2 regions of the Shewanella indica genome follow, and region 2 is predicted to be linked to the other one. Evidence: riboswitches for the same ligand, from Rfam matches in the RefSeq annotation. Region 2 holds a riboswitch; the other holds the start of a gene.

Region 1 (7,327 bases), 660 kb from region 2:
CTCGGCAGCCAGACAAGCCCCGGGGCGACCTAAGGGCCCGGGACCACTGCCTACCCGATAACTCTGCGCCAAAGCGCCATTGATATAGGCCTTGGCCAGAATTAGCGCATCGGGCAAGATCCAGTCGTGGGCCAAAAATGCCGCTATGGCACTGGATAGCGTGCAACCGCTGCCATGGTTGTTGCTGGATGCTTGCCTTGGGCTCGCCAACACAAACCCCTGCCGTTGATGCAACCCTGAGCTGTGAGGCAAGTCTTTAAAAAGCAATAAGTCTTCTGCCAGACCGCGCGCGATCCCCGCCTCGAAATCCCCGCCCTTGGCCAAGAGATGGCAAGGCAGTTCGTTTGCCAGGCAAGTTGCCGCATCTTGCCAGGAAGGAAAGTCATGAATATCGCTGCGACTCAGCAACGCCAGCTCGTGAATATTGGGGGTCAGCGCAGTGGCGAGCACCGCCAGCGGCCGGTAATCGAGCCGCGCTGCGCCCGTTGCAGTACTCTTAGAGAGTGCATCGCCGCAACTGGCCACCATGACAGGGTCGACCACCAAAGGAACATCAGGCAGGTGCCGAGCCAACCAGTCACAAAGCAGCTGCAGCTGCGCTTGATTGGCAAGCAAGCCGATTTTTATCGCCTTGGGCGGTAAGTCTCCGAGCAGAGCATTGAGCTGCGCCAGCAACATCTCCTCGCTCACCGCCTCGGTTAGCGTCACTGCCACACTGCTTTGGGCGGTCAAAGTGGTGATGACAGAGCAGCCATGGCAGCCAAGATTACTCAAGGTGGCAAGATCGGCCTGGATACCGGCGCCGCCGCCACTGTCTGAGCCGGCTATGCTCCAGACTATCGGCCTTTTATCAGCCGCCATTTCAGGCTTCCTCTTCATAGCGTGTAGCCTCTGGCTTGGACTTGGACTTGGACTTAGGCTTTGGATTGGGATTGGACTCGGACTTTTCGCCTGCTGTTGCCGGTTGATACAGGGCGCTGCCAGCGGCCTTGAACTGCGCCGACATCCGCGCCATCCCTGCCTCGGCATCCAGTACTTCCAGCGGCTGTGCCGTCAATTCTTCTGCCTGCACAGGCTCGGTTTGGCGCTCTGCCGCGTCTGGCCCTGACGAATCCCCCGAAGCTAGCTGAGATGCAGACAAGGATGCAGCCAGAGACGCAGCATAGTCGCGTACATCCTGGGTGATTTTCATCGAGCAGAATTTGGGGCCGCACATGGAGCAAAAATGCGCCACCTTGGCAGACTCCTGAGGCAGGGATTCATCGTGGAACGCCCGGGCGGTATCGGGATCCAACCCCAGGTTGTATTGATCTTCCCAGCGAAACTCGAATCTGGCCTTTGACAACGCATTGTCGCGCAGCTGGGCACCTGGGTGTCCCTTGGCAACATCGGCGGCATGCGCCGCAATTTTGTATGCAATAAGCCCTTGTTTAACGTCTTCCTTGTTGGGCAAGCCCAGATGCTCCTTGGGGGTCACATAACAGAGCATGGCGCAACCGTACCAGGCAATCATCGCCGCGCCTATGCCAGAGGTGAAATGATCATAGCCGGGCGCAATATCCGTGGTCTGGGGCCCCAAGGTGTAGAAAGGCGCCTCATCACAGTACTCAAGCTGCTTGTCCATATTCTCCTTGATCAGCTGCATAGGAATATGGCCCGGTCCTTCGATTATGGTCTGCACATCGTACTCCCAGGCGATTTTCACCAGCTCACCCAAGGTTTCCAGCTCGGCAAACTGAGCCTCGTCGTTGGCATCGGCAATCGAGCCGGGGCGCATGCCGTCACCGAGCGACAGTGACACATCATAGGCGGCGCAAAGCTCACAGATGTCGCGGAAATGGCTGTAGAGGAAGTTTTCCTTATGATGGCTCAGGCACCACTTGGCCATAATGGAGCCGCCGCGGGATACCATGCCGGTCACCCGATTGGCCGTCATGGGCACATAGCGCAGCAAGACCCCGGCATGAATGGTGAAGTAATCCACCCCTTGTTCGGCCTGCTCTATCAGGGTGTCGCGAAACACTTCCCAACTGAGGTCTTCGGCAATGCCGTTGACCTTTTCCAGCGCCTGATAGATGGGCACGGTACCTATGGGCACAGGCGAGTTGCGCACTATCCATTCGCGGGTTTCGTGGATATAACGGCCGGTGGACAGATCCATCACCGTATCGGCGCCCCAACGGGTGGCCCACACCAGTTTTTCCACCTCTTCCTCGATGGAAGAGGTCACCGCCGAATTGCCGATATTGGCGTTAACCTTCACCAAAAAGTTACGGCCGATAATCATAGGCTCGGCTTCCGGATGGTTGATGTTGGCGGGAATAATGGCGCGGCCACGGGCCACTTCGCTGCGAACGAACTCAGGGGTTATCGGCGTGGCAACTATAGCGCCAAAGGCTTCTCCTTTGGCCTTGCGGGCCAGTTGCGGATCTTTGGCAAGCGCTTCATTGGCCCGGGCCATATTCTCACGAATGGCGATATATTCCATTTCAGGAGTGATAATGCCGGCGCGGGCGTAATGCAATTGGGTCACCCGCTTACCCGGCTTGGCCCGGCGCGGTTTGGGCAAAGCGTCGAATCTCAAATGATCCAGCCCTTCATCCGCCAGTCGCTGCTGGGTAAAACTGGAACTGACCTCGGTCAGCTCTTGCGTATCATCACGCTCTAAGATCCAGCCCTGGCGCAGTTTATCCAGGCCCTGGCGCACATTGATAGCCGCGTTGGGATCTGAATAAGGGCCGGCACAATCATAAACACGTACAACGGGATTGGGTTCAAATTGCTCACTGCCATCTTGGGTTGGTATTCGGGTGTCTGTCTGCCTGATTTGGCGCATGGCAACCTGAATATCGGCCCGGGAGCCCTGAACAAACAGCTTCTGTGAATTGGGATGCTGCAAGGGTTTAAGGTTATCGATAAAAGCCTGGGCGGCCTCACGGGTTTGACGACGATTGGATTGACGATTTGACATAAGCAAGCTCACTCTTTTGGAAAATGAAATTGCTTGTCAGGAGAGTTGAATAATAAGCGGCGCAAGCTGACTGGTTAAACTCCTTGATTTGGAGTCCTCCTCCGGCGGTGTTGGCAGACTGACCTCGTGGTTTCAGGTCAGTTCAATGTCCGCTGGAGAAGCCAGATATCGCCTCGGCTCTTTAAAGCCTTTGGCATAGATTTTTGCTCGCAGTGGCTGCGGTAATGCTGCAGCTGAATGCTTGTTTCCTTCGCAGGTGCTAGCCTGATCAGGTTCAACGGATCCCGAATAAACGGTCTCAGCCCAGAGGGCACTCCGACAAGATTGCTGCCGAGTATAAGCACAAGCCGAAGCAGGAAACAAGCCCAATAGCAAAACGCACCGCAGTGTTGAATCCATTAAAATCACAACTTAAGCATTTGAATTAAATTAAAATATTCTCATAAATTGAAAATAATCTTATTTCAAATCAAATAAATTGATTGCAAAACTCACTTACCAAGCCGCTTTAGACGGCTGGCCACCGCCTCCTTGAGCGCTTTTTCCATCTCTGTCTGACCGCACTTAAATGGAAACCCCAAGTTTTCGGCGTAGGGATTGAGCGGAGTCGGCACCTTGACGACCCGATAGCAGGTATCACCATCCTTGACGATACGGTTAGGGTCGAGCGGCAGATCCAGACTGGCCACTTTATTGAAATCATCGGCGTCATTGACCCAAAGCACCTCCATCTCCCCATCCATTTCACTGAGGCTCTTGCGTCCCGTAGCCTTATCCGCATATTGCTGTGATAGCTGCTGCAGCGCCTGCTGTTGAGAGTGTTGCAATACTTTTCGGGCAGACTTTAATGCGTTTGAACTGAAGTCCAGCTGAGCTTGCTCTGCCGGCTGCGATTTAAAGTCATTTGCTCGCTCTGGCGCAGGTACGGCTGCATTTTTCGTTTCTTCAATAACGCTACCAATAGGTTTAACGCTTTGAGCCCGAATCTTGGGGACGCTTTGCTCTTTCTGGTCTTGAACAGCCACTTGTTCAGTCTCTTGCTCTGACTCTTCGGCAGCTTGTTTTTGTTGCTCAGTGTTTTGTGGCTCGGTTTTTTGTGGCTCAGTGCTGTTGCTTGAGTCAGCTTTTTTAACCTCTATCGCTTCCTTGGGCTGGGTTATTGCTTCTTCGGCCAAGGCTTCCGGCACTGGCGTTAACGGTTTTGGGCTGGGCTGACTGAAATAAAGATAGGATTGCAACGCCTTGGGTTTGGCAGGCTCTGTCACCACTCTTTGCCATTCGGCTTGCTGCCAAAACCAGGATAACCCCAGCAATAGCACTAAGTGCGCGGCTCCCGCCACGGTCCAACTACTGAAGGCGTTGCCCTTTGCCTCAGCATCCCCCTGCTCTGCTTTTTTAGCCATGCCAACTTGCGCCAGGCATTGGGGTTGAACCCCAAGCTGTTGACTAAAAAGCGATTGGTCAAAGAAAGGGTCAATCGAATGTATTTGAAAATGGCTTGGTTGGCAGGAACCTGTGTTAAGGATTTCATCCAGATCAAGCTCAAAGGCAGCATCCCTACCCGGAATGCTGAAGCTCAAGCTTGCCATTGTCGCCGGGCTTTCGTCTCGGCTGGCAATCAATTTATCTGAATGTGGAGGCATAAGCCGCTGATTTATCTTTCACCAAATGTAAACTCAGTGTTAGAGAAAACCCTCGGTAAAAAGTTCATTCCCTTGTTTGAAAAGCAATTTACGCTACAAACTCAAATCGATGGCTTCAAACAAAACAGGTAAAACCTTTGTCGAATAAGGCTGACGGGATCCTCTGAACAAAATAACTGTAAAAAGCGACTTGGAAGCCGAGCAACGAGTTGTTAAGGTGCAGCATTAGACGTTTGCAAAAAATGCAGATGATACGGTTTAAAGAACAAATCAATCTCAGCGAACAGCTGTACACTTTTATCTAGCCAGAGTGCCATAGCGCTGTTAGACTCACTTTCAATGAGGTCGAACCAGAGAGTCAATCATGCCCAACAGCAAAGTCCCAGCAGCCGAAGCCCAGTTCAATGGCCAGTTTTCCGCTGGATACAGTCTGAATGAAGAGATAGCCAATGCCGTCAGCCATGGTTTGGGGGTGATTGCCGGCATTCTGGGATTAGTGCTGATGTTACTCAAGGGCTGGCATTCGCTGGATGCCATTCAGTTAACAGGTGTAACCATCTATGGCAGCAGTATTATCCTGCTGTTTCTCTGCTCGACCCTGTATCACAGCATTCCTCAGCCAGTGTGGAAGCGGCGCCTCAAGATGCTGGATCACTGCGCCATCTATCTGTTAATCGCCGGAACCTATACCCCGCTGATGTTAATTACTTTGGCCGATGCCCAGGAAGAATGGGTGCTGATAGCCATCTGGTTATTGGCACTGGGGGGAATAGTGTTCAAGAGCTGCTTTATTCACAGATTCAAGGCGCTGAGCCTGGTGCTATATCTGGCCATGGGTTGGCTCTGCGTCGCCGTGTTGCCTGAGCTTATCGATAACCTGTCAACTGCCGGGTTCAACTTGCTGTTGGCCGGGGGGCTGAGCTACAGCTTGGGGGTGATCTTCTACGCCACCAAGGCGATCCCTTTCAATCATGCCATCTGGCATCTGTTTGTATTGGGCGGCGCCGTTTGCCATTTCCTGTGTGTTTATCTGACGGTGATCTAACGCAGGCGAATAGGCTTAACTCAGCGCCGCCCTAGAGAGACGGCTTCCGGCTTGCTGTGCCAACTCTAGTGCAGCTAGGCCGGAGCTCTTATCTCAGTTTGCCATTGATTAAATTCACTGAGTAACCTCCGAGCGGCGATACTATAGTCTCCACCCAAGTCTTGCCAAACAGCCGCAATACATTCCAAGGTACATAACCCGCCCTGGCGCTGATTGCGCCGTAACCGAAACGCTGAGCCCAGCTCTGCTTGCAGTTCGACTCTGGCAAGCGACTGCAGATAGGGGCTTTGGCGATACATCTTGCCGGCCTCCTGCCAGGTTGCATCGAGTATGACCAGCGAATTTAGCGGCTTCCCTAATTTCAGAGCAGCTTTCAGAGCAGTTTTCTGAACGGCTTCCTGAGGCAATGTTGCGCCCTGAGCGGGGCTTGGGTTTAGCTTTGAACTTGGGTCTGGAGTTGGATTTGGGTCTTGGTTTTGGCTTAAGTTTTGGCTTAAGTTTGGGCTTTCATTTGCAGCTTGAGTTCACGAAATACTTTCTTCGGAAGTACTTTCTTCGGTTTGCGGATAGAGTAAGGCGGTTCGCCCCAAAGACAAGTGCTCCATTAACCAAGCATCCGGGGCTTTACGCGCCCACAGTACCCGCTTACACAGAGTCGGATAAGCATTAAGCGCCAGGGTGGCTGTATTACTGGCTCGATTCAGCTCTCTTTCATGGGTCAGCAGGATTATTTTCACAGGCAACAGCAGCTCAAAATGAGTTATCGGCTAATGGAAATCCCGCGAGTGTACCACCAGCGCGTGCATACTGCCCGAGATATCCTCCAGCCGACCGGCCAGCAGATGTAATACGCCGGACGAAAATTCCACGACCCCACTCACCTTGAGGATCCTGGCGCTCAAATAAGCCTGTCTCTGGGCTCTGGCCGTATCACTCCATACCACCAGATTAACATTACCGGTTTCATCTTCGAGGGTGATAAAGGTGACTCCACTGGCGGTGCCAGGCCTTTGCCTGCCGACCACCAGCCCGGCCACAGTCACATTCTGGCCATGACGGCACTGCCACAAAGAGGCGGCGCTGTGACACTTGCCGAGTAACCCCTGTTCTCTGAGCAGTGCCAGAGGATGGCGTCCCAGAGTTAGCCCGGTACAGGCGTAGTCAGCCAGCAAGGCATCGACTTCAGTGACCTCAGGCAAGGCGGTTTCAAGGCGAAAATCGGCCTCGTCCGGCAGCTCAAACAAGGGCAAACTCTGCTGACGGGCGGCCAACTGCCACCTGATCTGATGGCGATCGCCCCCCAGGGTAGCAAAAACATTGGCGCTAGCCAGCGCCTCCTGCTCACGCCTTGGCAGTGCCAGAGCCGCCAACTGCGACAAGTGAGTAAAGCCCTCGCCCCGACCCGCTACTATCTTGGCGGCGCTGTGCTCGGATAACCCCTTGACCAACCTGAACCCGAGGCGCAGTGCCAAGGAACCATCGGTTTGTCGCTCCAGTGTGCTGTGCCACTGGCTGAGGTTGATGCAAACCGGCAACACCAGGCCGCCATGATGACGAAGATCCTGAATAAGCTGTGACGGGCTGTAAAAGCCCATGGGTTGACTGTTGAGCAAGGCGCAGCAAAACGCCACCGGGTAATAGTGTTTGAGAAAGGCCGAAACATAGGCC
Region 2 (7,327 bases):
ACCAGTGATCTCTTGCCGTATCCACATGACGACGCCAACTCTGTGGCGTTAAAGTGCCATCGGCAAGCTCGGTTTGCAGCGTTTTTAACTGGGCACTGTATCTGGGTAGCTCCTGGCGGCGATGCCAGGCGAGAAAAGGGTCGAGAATGGCGTCAAACGCCTGCTCCTGTTGCCGGTCGAGAGTGACATAATCTTCCAGCTGCCACTCTATGGCCCAATCGAGGAAATAATAGCTGACCTTGGTGGAGCAGGCACTGAGCGCAATAAGCAGCGCCAGGGCAATAACAATGCGTTTCATCCATTAAATACTTTAAGTTGGCTAAGGCCAGGCGACAGCTTCCCTGCCTGACTCATTGATGCTTTACAAGATGCCAGAAGTCATCAAACCAGTCGAGATAAGACTGCTGCTGATTGTCCCAGGCCATCTGCAAGGCCCAGCAGCAGGCAAACAGCCAGTAGACATCGACGGCTGCAGCCACCGCCAGGTGGGCATCGCCGGTTAAATGCGGATGCTGCTCAAGATAGTGATAAATGAGCCACTGCTGCCCCTCGGCGCTCAGTTGATGGGATGACAGCACCCCGGCCAACTCAAACAGCGGGTGGGAAGCGCAGGCATATTCAAAATCGACGCACTTGAGTCCATCCTCGGCCAGCAACAGGTTATGAGGATTGAGATCCCTGTGACAATACTGAGGCCTCAGCAGACAGGCCTCCAGCCGAGTGTTGCACTGCTCGAATAACCCTTGGGCCGAGTGAAGTTGCATGAGCCGCTGTTGCCAGCTTGAAGGCTGCCCCCGGCTCAGTGCCATGTCATCGAGCCGCTCCAGATAGATGCGCCACTGCTCGGCAACACTGATTTCGAGCTTGGGGGCCGGCAATGCCCTCAGCCCCAGCAGCAACTCCAGCAGTAAGGCCTGAGGTGATTTGCCTTGCCTGGCTCCCAATACAGCGCCTGAGCCAACTTCATGTTTAGGCTCATGTTTAGGCTCATGTTTGCGCTCAGGCAGGTCAGAGAAGCTGTTGCGATTAACAAAGGCATTATGAGCCGCGCTTGCGATCTCGGCCGCGCCTTTGGATGCGAGTAACTGCTGCCAGTTGGCTTGCGGCGCTTGTTCGATAAAGCGGCTCAGATATAACCCCTTGTCAGCGCTGACCCAAATCAGCCCTGGTGCCAAATTCGCCTTCTCGGCAACCCGCCAACATGCCAGTTCGTTGTTTCTGTCGCAGATACGGTCTGAGCCCGGGGAATTGACTCTCAGCACCAATAACTCGCTGCCGGCTTGCAAGAGCCAGTTTTGGTTGCTTAGCCCAAGGGTGAGCGGCTTGGCCCCCTCAAGCGGCCACAACTGTAGCCGCTTGAGGGCGGCGTTGAGCTCGCAGCTCAAACCTTCACCCAGACTGGCCTCAAGTTCTGTCAGCGGTTTGCCTTTCATGCCGCGCCGCTTTCAAGCTGTGAGGAGTCGCGACCGCGGGACTCCTGAGCTCTGGCGCGCCAGATAAAGTATCCGGCTACCGCCATCCCCACGTAGAGCACAAACAAGAGTGAGGTCAACATCAAACCCTTGCTTAAATAGAGATAGATGGACACCAGATCGATAACCACCCAATAGAGCCAGTTTTCCAGCACTTTGCGCGCCACCAGAAAAGTCGTCATCACAGCAAAACAGCTGGTTGCCGCATCCAGGTAGGGGAAGGCTGCCTGAGTGAAAGTCGCCATCATATGACCGACAAACAGGGACACCAACCCAGTCAACAAAATCAGTACCAGGTGCCGCTGCCAGGGCCAGGAGGTCACGGCCACTCCTTGATGGTTTTCCCCACCCCGGCGCCAGAGCCAGTATCCGTACAGCGCCATCGCCATGTAATAGACGTTGAGCACTGACTCCATCAGCAGCGCGACTTTCCAGAACAGCACAGTGTAGATGGCGGTGCTGGCAAAGGCTGCCGCCCAACACCAGATATTGGCTTTCATGGCCAGCAGCAGATAGGCCAAGGCCAATACCACGGCTACCGCTTCCCAGGCGCCCATGCCCTGGGCCTGAGAGCCGGCCTCGGCGAGCCAGTGCCAGAATTCACTCATGGGTTATTCCCTGTGGCCCAAGTTCAGCTCACCACCGATAAATTTACAGACAAACACCGCCTTGCCAAATTTCTCGTGCGCTGCCTGCATCTCGGTGGCCAGCATGGCCATCACCTCGGCATAATCACCGCACACCTGAGTCGCCATGGCATTGGTGGTTCTCTCTATGTTGGCATAACTGTCCAGGCGCTTGATAAACCATTGAATAGGCTCCAGATACTCATCGTGGAGCGGATACATGCTGATTTCGGCAGTTAACTTCATTTTACATCTCCTGTAATGAACCGGGGCGCTGCAACACGCCCCGGCCGACAACGGCTTATGCCATCAGATAAATTTGACGTTGAAGGTCACACCAATCTGGCGTGGGTCCCCGTAACGGATATATTGCTTCTCGGCCCAGTTTTGATCCGGCTCATTGCCGAAGTAGAAACCGCGCACGCCGTATTTTTCATCGAACAGGTTGCGGCCCCAGAGGTAAACCGACCACTTGTCTGCCTCATAGCCCAGCTTGGCGTTGACCACTTGATAGTCTTCAGAGCGAGAGTCATTGCTGTCTGAGTAGTAGAACGCACTCTTGCCACTGCTGTTGAGGTTGGCAAACCAGCCCATGTCATTGCGCCAGGTCATGCCGAGACTATAGGTCCATCTCGGCGAGTGGGCCAGTTCCCGGCCGCTGAGATCCACAGGGTTGCCATATTTATCCTGATACAGGTAATCACCGTATTCTGTCTGCAGATACCCAAGGCTGGTGTAGAACTGCAGTGAATCTGTGGGATACCAGTTGGCTTCCAGCTCGGCGCCATAGTTATTGGAGCTGCCGGCGTTTTCGGTGAACAGAATAAAGCGCTGGGGATCGACAGGATCCTGCAGTGAGGCCGCTACCTGCTGATCTTCCCTGTCCATAAAGAACAGTGCCAGACGGGTATCCAGCAAGCCATCGGCCCAGCTGGATTTCAGCCCCAGTTCATAGTTGTAGAGGATTTCGGTATCGAACTCTTTCTTGTCGGCCAGCTCCTGGGGCAGCGTCATATTGAAACCACCGGCCTTGTAGCCCCTGGCTATCCGAACATAGGCTTCATGGTGTTCAGCCAGCGCCTTGGACAGGGCGATATGGCCGCCCCACATGTTTTCCGATGGGCTAAAGGCATCACCATTGCTGTCGCTGTAGTCACTCTCACGTCGCTCGATACGAGCACCGATAGACAGGCTGTAGCCCGCCCCCAGATCTGAGTCCAACTGGGCAAACACCGCATAGTTACTGGCGCTGTAGCGGGAAGTCAGCACTTCATCCGGCCCGCCGTTGTATTCAGAGTAGAGATCATTGTCCTCATCGAGATCCATAAAATAGAGCCCGGCCAGCCAGTCTGTGCTGCCGCCGAAAATCCGCCCGGCCTCGTTGGAACTGAATCTGAACTCCTGTGACAGAGTGCGCCGCTCGCCACGCTTATCCCAGGTGTAATCGTACTCACAGGGTGCGCCGCCGCACTCTTTTCCGGCCCAGTAATCCGGGTTGGCCCAGTCACCGTCGTAACCGTGGTGATGATCTGTGGCGGCATAGCTTGACAGGGACACCAGCTCAAAAGCCTCAAAGCCGGTATAACTCAGCTTGAGGCTGGAACCCGTGGTGCGCTGTTTGTCGACGCCCGGCGCATCGGTAATGGTATCGAAGCCGTTATTGTCCAGAGTCCAGGCATCATAACCATTGTCAAAATCGGCGTGCAGTAGAGTGAAGTCTGCCTGCAACTTGTCGGTGGCGTACCAGCGCAGCTTGATACGGCCGCTGAATTCATCACGCTCATTGGTATCGTCACGGCCCAGATACAGGTTGTCGCGATAACCGTTCTGCTTGTGTTGCTGCAGCGCCACACGATAGAGCAGCTTGCCGGAATCTGTCACTGGGCCGGAACTGAAGCCGCTGAAGGTTTGCAGATTATCATTACCGAGCGAGACTTCGGCGCCGTGTTCGAATACGTCTGTGGGATCATTGCTCTTGAGATAGATAAGACCGGCCAGGGCATTGGCGCCATAGCGGGTGCCCTGAGGGCCACGCAGCACTTCAAACTGCTGCAGATCGTACAGGCTGGAAACGCTGCCCAGCCCGGAGAGATCGATATCATCGATAATAAAGCCCACAGAGGAGTTGGGCGCTCCCTGGTATTGCTCCTGCTCACCGACCCCGCGGATCTGGAAGTATCTTGGCCGGGAGCTGGCACCTGACCAGTTGAAGTTGGCTACGTTACCCAGCATATCTTCGAAATGCTCGGCGCCTTGATCTTCAATGCGCTGCTCATCGATAACAGTCACGCTGGAGGGCATCTTCTCCAGCGTCAGGCCACGAAAGTCGCCGCTGACGACTATCACTTCCATGGCTTGTTGCTCATCTTGCTTTTCAACGCCGGGATTATCGGCGGCATGAACGGGTGCCCACAGCAGCATCTGAATGGTACTGGCGAGCAGAGTAGGTACGGTAAACTTGGACATAGGACCTCAAATATTCACAGTTTGAGATCCGGCAATAAGAAAGCGAGTTGAAAGTGCACGAATTGTGGCCCATTCCTACGCCGGTACTAGCCGGATCAGGTTCTAAGGGTTCGTCATACGACATCTCAGTCAACCGCAATGCGGTAAACACCCCTTGGCGAGGGCCAGTATACACGAGTTACCAACAAAAGTGAGCCAGGTTGCCAAATTGTATCTGAGGGGATAAAAAACCGCCCACACCAATAGTCCCGTTCGTTGAGCATCAACTGGAATAATGGTTCGGGCGGCAGTGGTGCCGAGGTTGCAACTTTTAGTTTGAAAAGGCCTCGCGCACATAGATCTCAAAACGACTGGCAGTCGGATTCGGCGCCACGGCGCTCACCTGCAACTGCTGTTTACCATGCAGCTTGACCGACTTCCAGGACACACCTTCATCATCCAGGGTATAACCGCTGGCGTCATACCAGGTGAACTTGTACTGAATGCGCATATCGGTAGCGACTTTGCTGCTGATGGTGGCAGTGCCTCTGAGCAAGCCACCCTCGCCTCTTGCCATCAAGTCACCGACACTCACCGAGCGGGCAAAGCTGCTGTTGTCGATGCGACTTTCACCGGTCGAGCTGGCATACACCCCGGCCGTATGGTTGGCGCAGCCTGCCAGAGCCAGCAGGGTTGCTGCTATTACCAAGACTTTTTTCATCTGCCAATCCCTTATTCTCAATCAATCAAAAAGTGTGCCCGGGCGGTTGCAATCAGCTGCTTGCGGTTGGTCTGCCAGCAGTCGATATTGACATTGGCCACTCGCCGTCCCTGACGGGTTATTCGGCACTCGGCGAAACTATCCTTATGATAACCGGCACGTAAGTAGTCGATGGAAAAATCAACCACCTTAGGCACCTTACTGGTTTGCATAAACACCATAAGCTGGATGATGGCCGACATCTCCATAAACCCGGCTATCACGCCGCCATGAATGGCCGGCAGTACCGGGTTACCTATGTTGTCATCTTTGGCCGGCAAGCGAAATACCAGCTCATCGCCAAACCGTTCTACCAACATGCCAATAAAGCGGGCGTAGGGAACATGCTCAAGTAAATGACTGAAATCATTGGTTTCTGTCACTTTGGCAACTATGCTTTTTACATCCAGGGATGCCTTGGGATCTGTCATTTCGTCTCCTCACCCATCAGTGCCTTACGGAAAGTGTCCCCAATCATTTCAGGGCTTATCCGCATAAAGGAGCCAACCGCATGGGCGATGGGGTCGTCTATGCTGTCCTGATAGGCGATGGCCCGGGTAAACGCGACGCTGGATGACAACTTATAACACTCGGCAAAACCATACACCGGCTTGTGGGGCTCGGCGGGCTTCATATAGTCGACCCGCAGATCCAGAGTCGGCGAGATCTCCAGCGAACCGTATTTGTCCTTGATGGCACAAACCACGGCGCAGCCACTGGCAGTATCCATCAAAGTGGTGATAACCCCACCATGGATAACTCCGGTTTCAGGGTAACCCACCAGCTCAGTGCTGTAAGGCAACTCTATCAGTACATGGTGTTCACTGCCCTCATGCACCTTGAGCCCGAGGCGACGACACTGGGCCAACTGGTTGACAAAACGGCTCGCCAGGGTCGTCAGCGGGAAAAACTCCGGATTGACTTTCATGACGCTGAACTCACCATAGGCCCCAAGGCTTTACCGCCAAGCAGATGCATGTGGATGTGGAACACTTCCTGGCCGCCATGCTCATTACAATTAATGATTAAACGATAGCCATCCTTAGCGATCCCGGCTTCGGCGGCCAACTTGGCGGCCACTGTCACCATACGGCCTATGGCCTGCTCGTCGGAGGCCTTGGCGTCATTGACTGTGGGGATCAGATGATTGGGCACTATCAGCACATGGGTGGGAGCCTTGGGATTGATATCCCGAAAGGCAGTCACCAACTCGTCCTGATACAGTATGTCCGTGGGTATTTCACGGCGAATAATTTTGCTGAATATGGTTTCTTCGGCCATTTTGCCACTCTCCGGTGTATCGGTTCAGACTCGGCCCAAGGGCCAAATCACTGTGTTCTTGGCAGTATAATACCATTCGGCCCAGAGATGTAATCGGCCGCGGCGATTTGCCCCCCAAGCCTGTTAAAACTCGGCAAGTAATTGCCGCGGCCTGGCTTTTTTGGCAGCATTGTCGCCATGCTCAGCCGGAGATGAACCAATTTGGCTCCCGGCACTCGCCAACGATTCATACGGATATCAGATGATCAGTTATCAGATTTGCCCCATAGATCCACACGCTCACCTGTTCGAGGTCAAAATCACCATTCAGGCTCCGGCCCCGAGACAGGAACTTTGGTTGCCATCCTGGATCCCAGGCAGCTACATGGTTCGCGATTTTTGTCGCAATATCATAGATATTCAAGCCTTTGATGAGCTGGAGCGTCCACTCAGCATTACTCAGCTCGACAAGCAGCGCTGGCAGATAAATTCCAATGCCGAATCACTGCAACTGCGCTACTCGGTTTATGCCTGGGATATGTCGGTGCGCAGCGCCCACCTGGATCAGACCCACGGCTTTTTCAACGGCAGCAGCGTCTTTCTTGCGGTGGCCGGCAAAGAGCTTGAGCCGCTGGAGCTGGAAATTCTGCCTCCCAAAGAGGAAGCCAACTGGCAACTGGCAACAACCCTGAGTCGAATCGAAGGTGAAGACTGGCAGTTCGGCCGTTTCAGCGCCGCCAACTATGATGAGCTTATCGACCATC

Evidence for each region. Region 2 has a riboswitch for thiamine pyrophosphate ahead of SIL79_RS13770 (TonB-dependent receptor). Riboswitches for the same ligand answer to the same signal wherever they lie in the genome.
Region 1: linked by a shared signal. The riboswitch ahead of thiC (phosphomethylpyrimidine synthase ThiC) and the one ahead of SIL79_RS13770 (TonB-dependent receptor) in region 2 are both predicted to bind thiamine pyrophosphate.

Annotation. Positions count from the first base shown of each region.
Region 1 is NZ_JAWXXR010000001.1:3,729,051-3,736,377, forward strand. It holds gene thiE (thiamine phosphate synthase) at 1-861, opposite strand, end outside; gene thiC (phosphomethylpyrimidine synthase ThiC) at 863-2,971, opposite strand; TPP riboswitch at 3,200-3,299, opposite strand; gene SIL79_RS16740 (hypothetical protein) at 3,463-4,374, opposite strand; gene SIL79_RS16745 (hypothetical protein) at 4,399-4,602, shown strand; gene trhA (PAQR family membrane homeostasis protein TrhA) at 4,979-5,659, shown strand; gene SIL79_RS16755 (DTW domain-containing protein) at 5,734-6,066, opposite strand; gene SIL79_RS16760 (DTW domain-containing protein) at 6,184-6,396, opposite strand; gene SIL79_RS16765 (error-prone DNA polymerase) at 6,427-7,327, opposite strand, start outside.
Region 2 is NZ_JAWXXR010000001.1:3,069,339-3,076,665, reverse strand. It holds gene SIL79_RS13790 (DUF6279 family lipoprotein) at 1-298, opposite strand, end outside; gene SIL79_RS13785 (phosphotransferase) at 351-1,433, opposite strand; gene pnuC (nicotinamide riboside transporter PnuC) at 1,430-2,080, opposite strand; gene SIL79_RS13775 (hypothetical protein) at 2,084-2,344, opposite strand; gene SIL79_RS13770 (TonB-dependent receptor) at 2,408-4,564, opposite strand; TPP riboswitch at 4,620-4,729, opposite strand; gene SIL79_RS13765 (YcfL family protein) at 4,875-5,264, opposite strand; gene SIL79_RS13760 (PaaI family thioesterase) at 5,282-5,734, opposite strand; gene SIL79_RS13755 (PaaI family thioesterase) at 5,731-6,231, opposite strand; gene hinT (purine nucleoside phosphoramidase) at 6,228-6,584, opposite strand; gene SIL79_RS13745 (M61 family metallopeptidase) at 6,826-7,327, shown strand, end outside.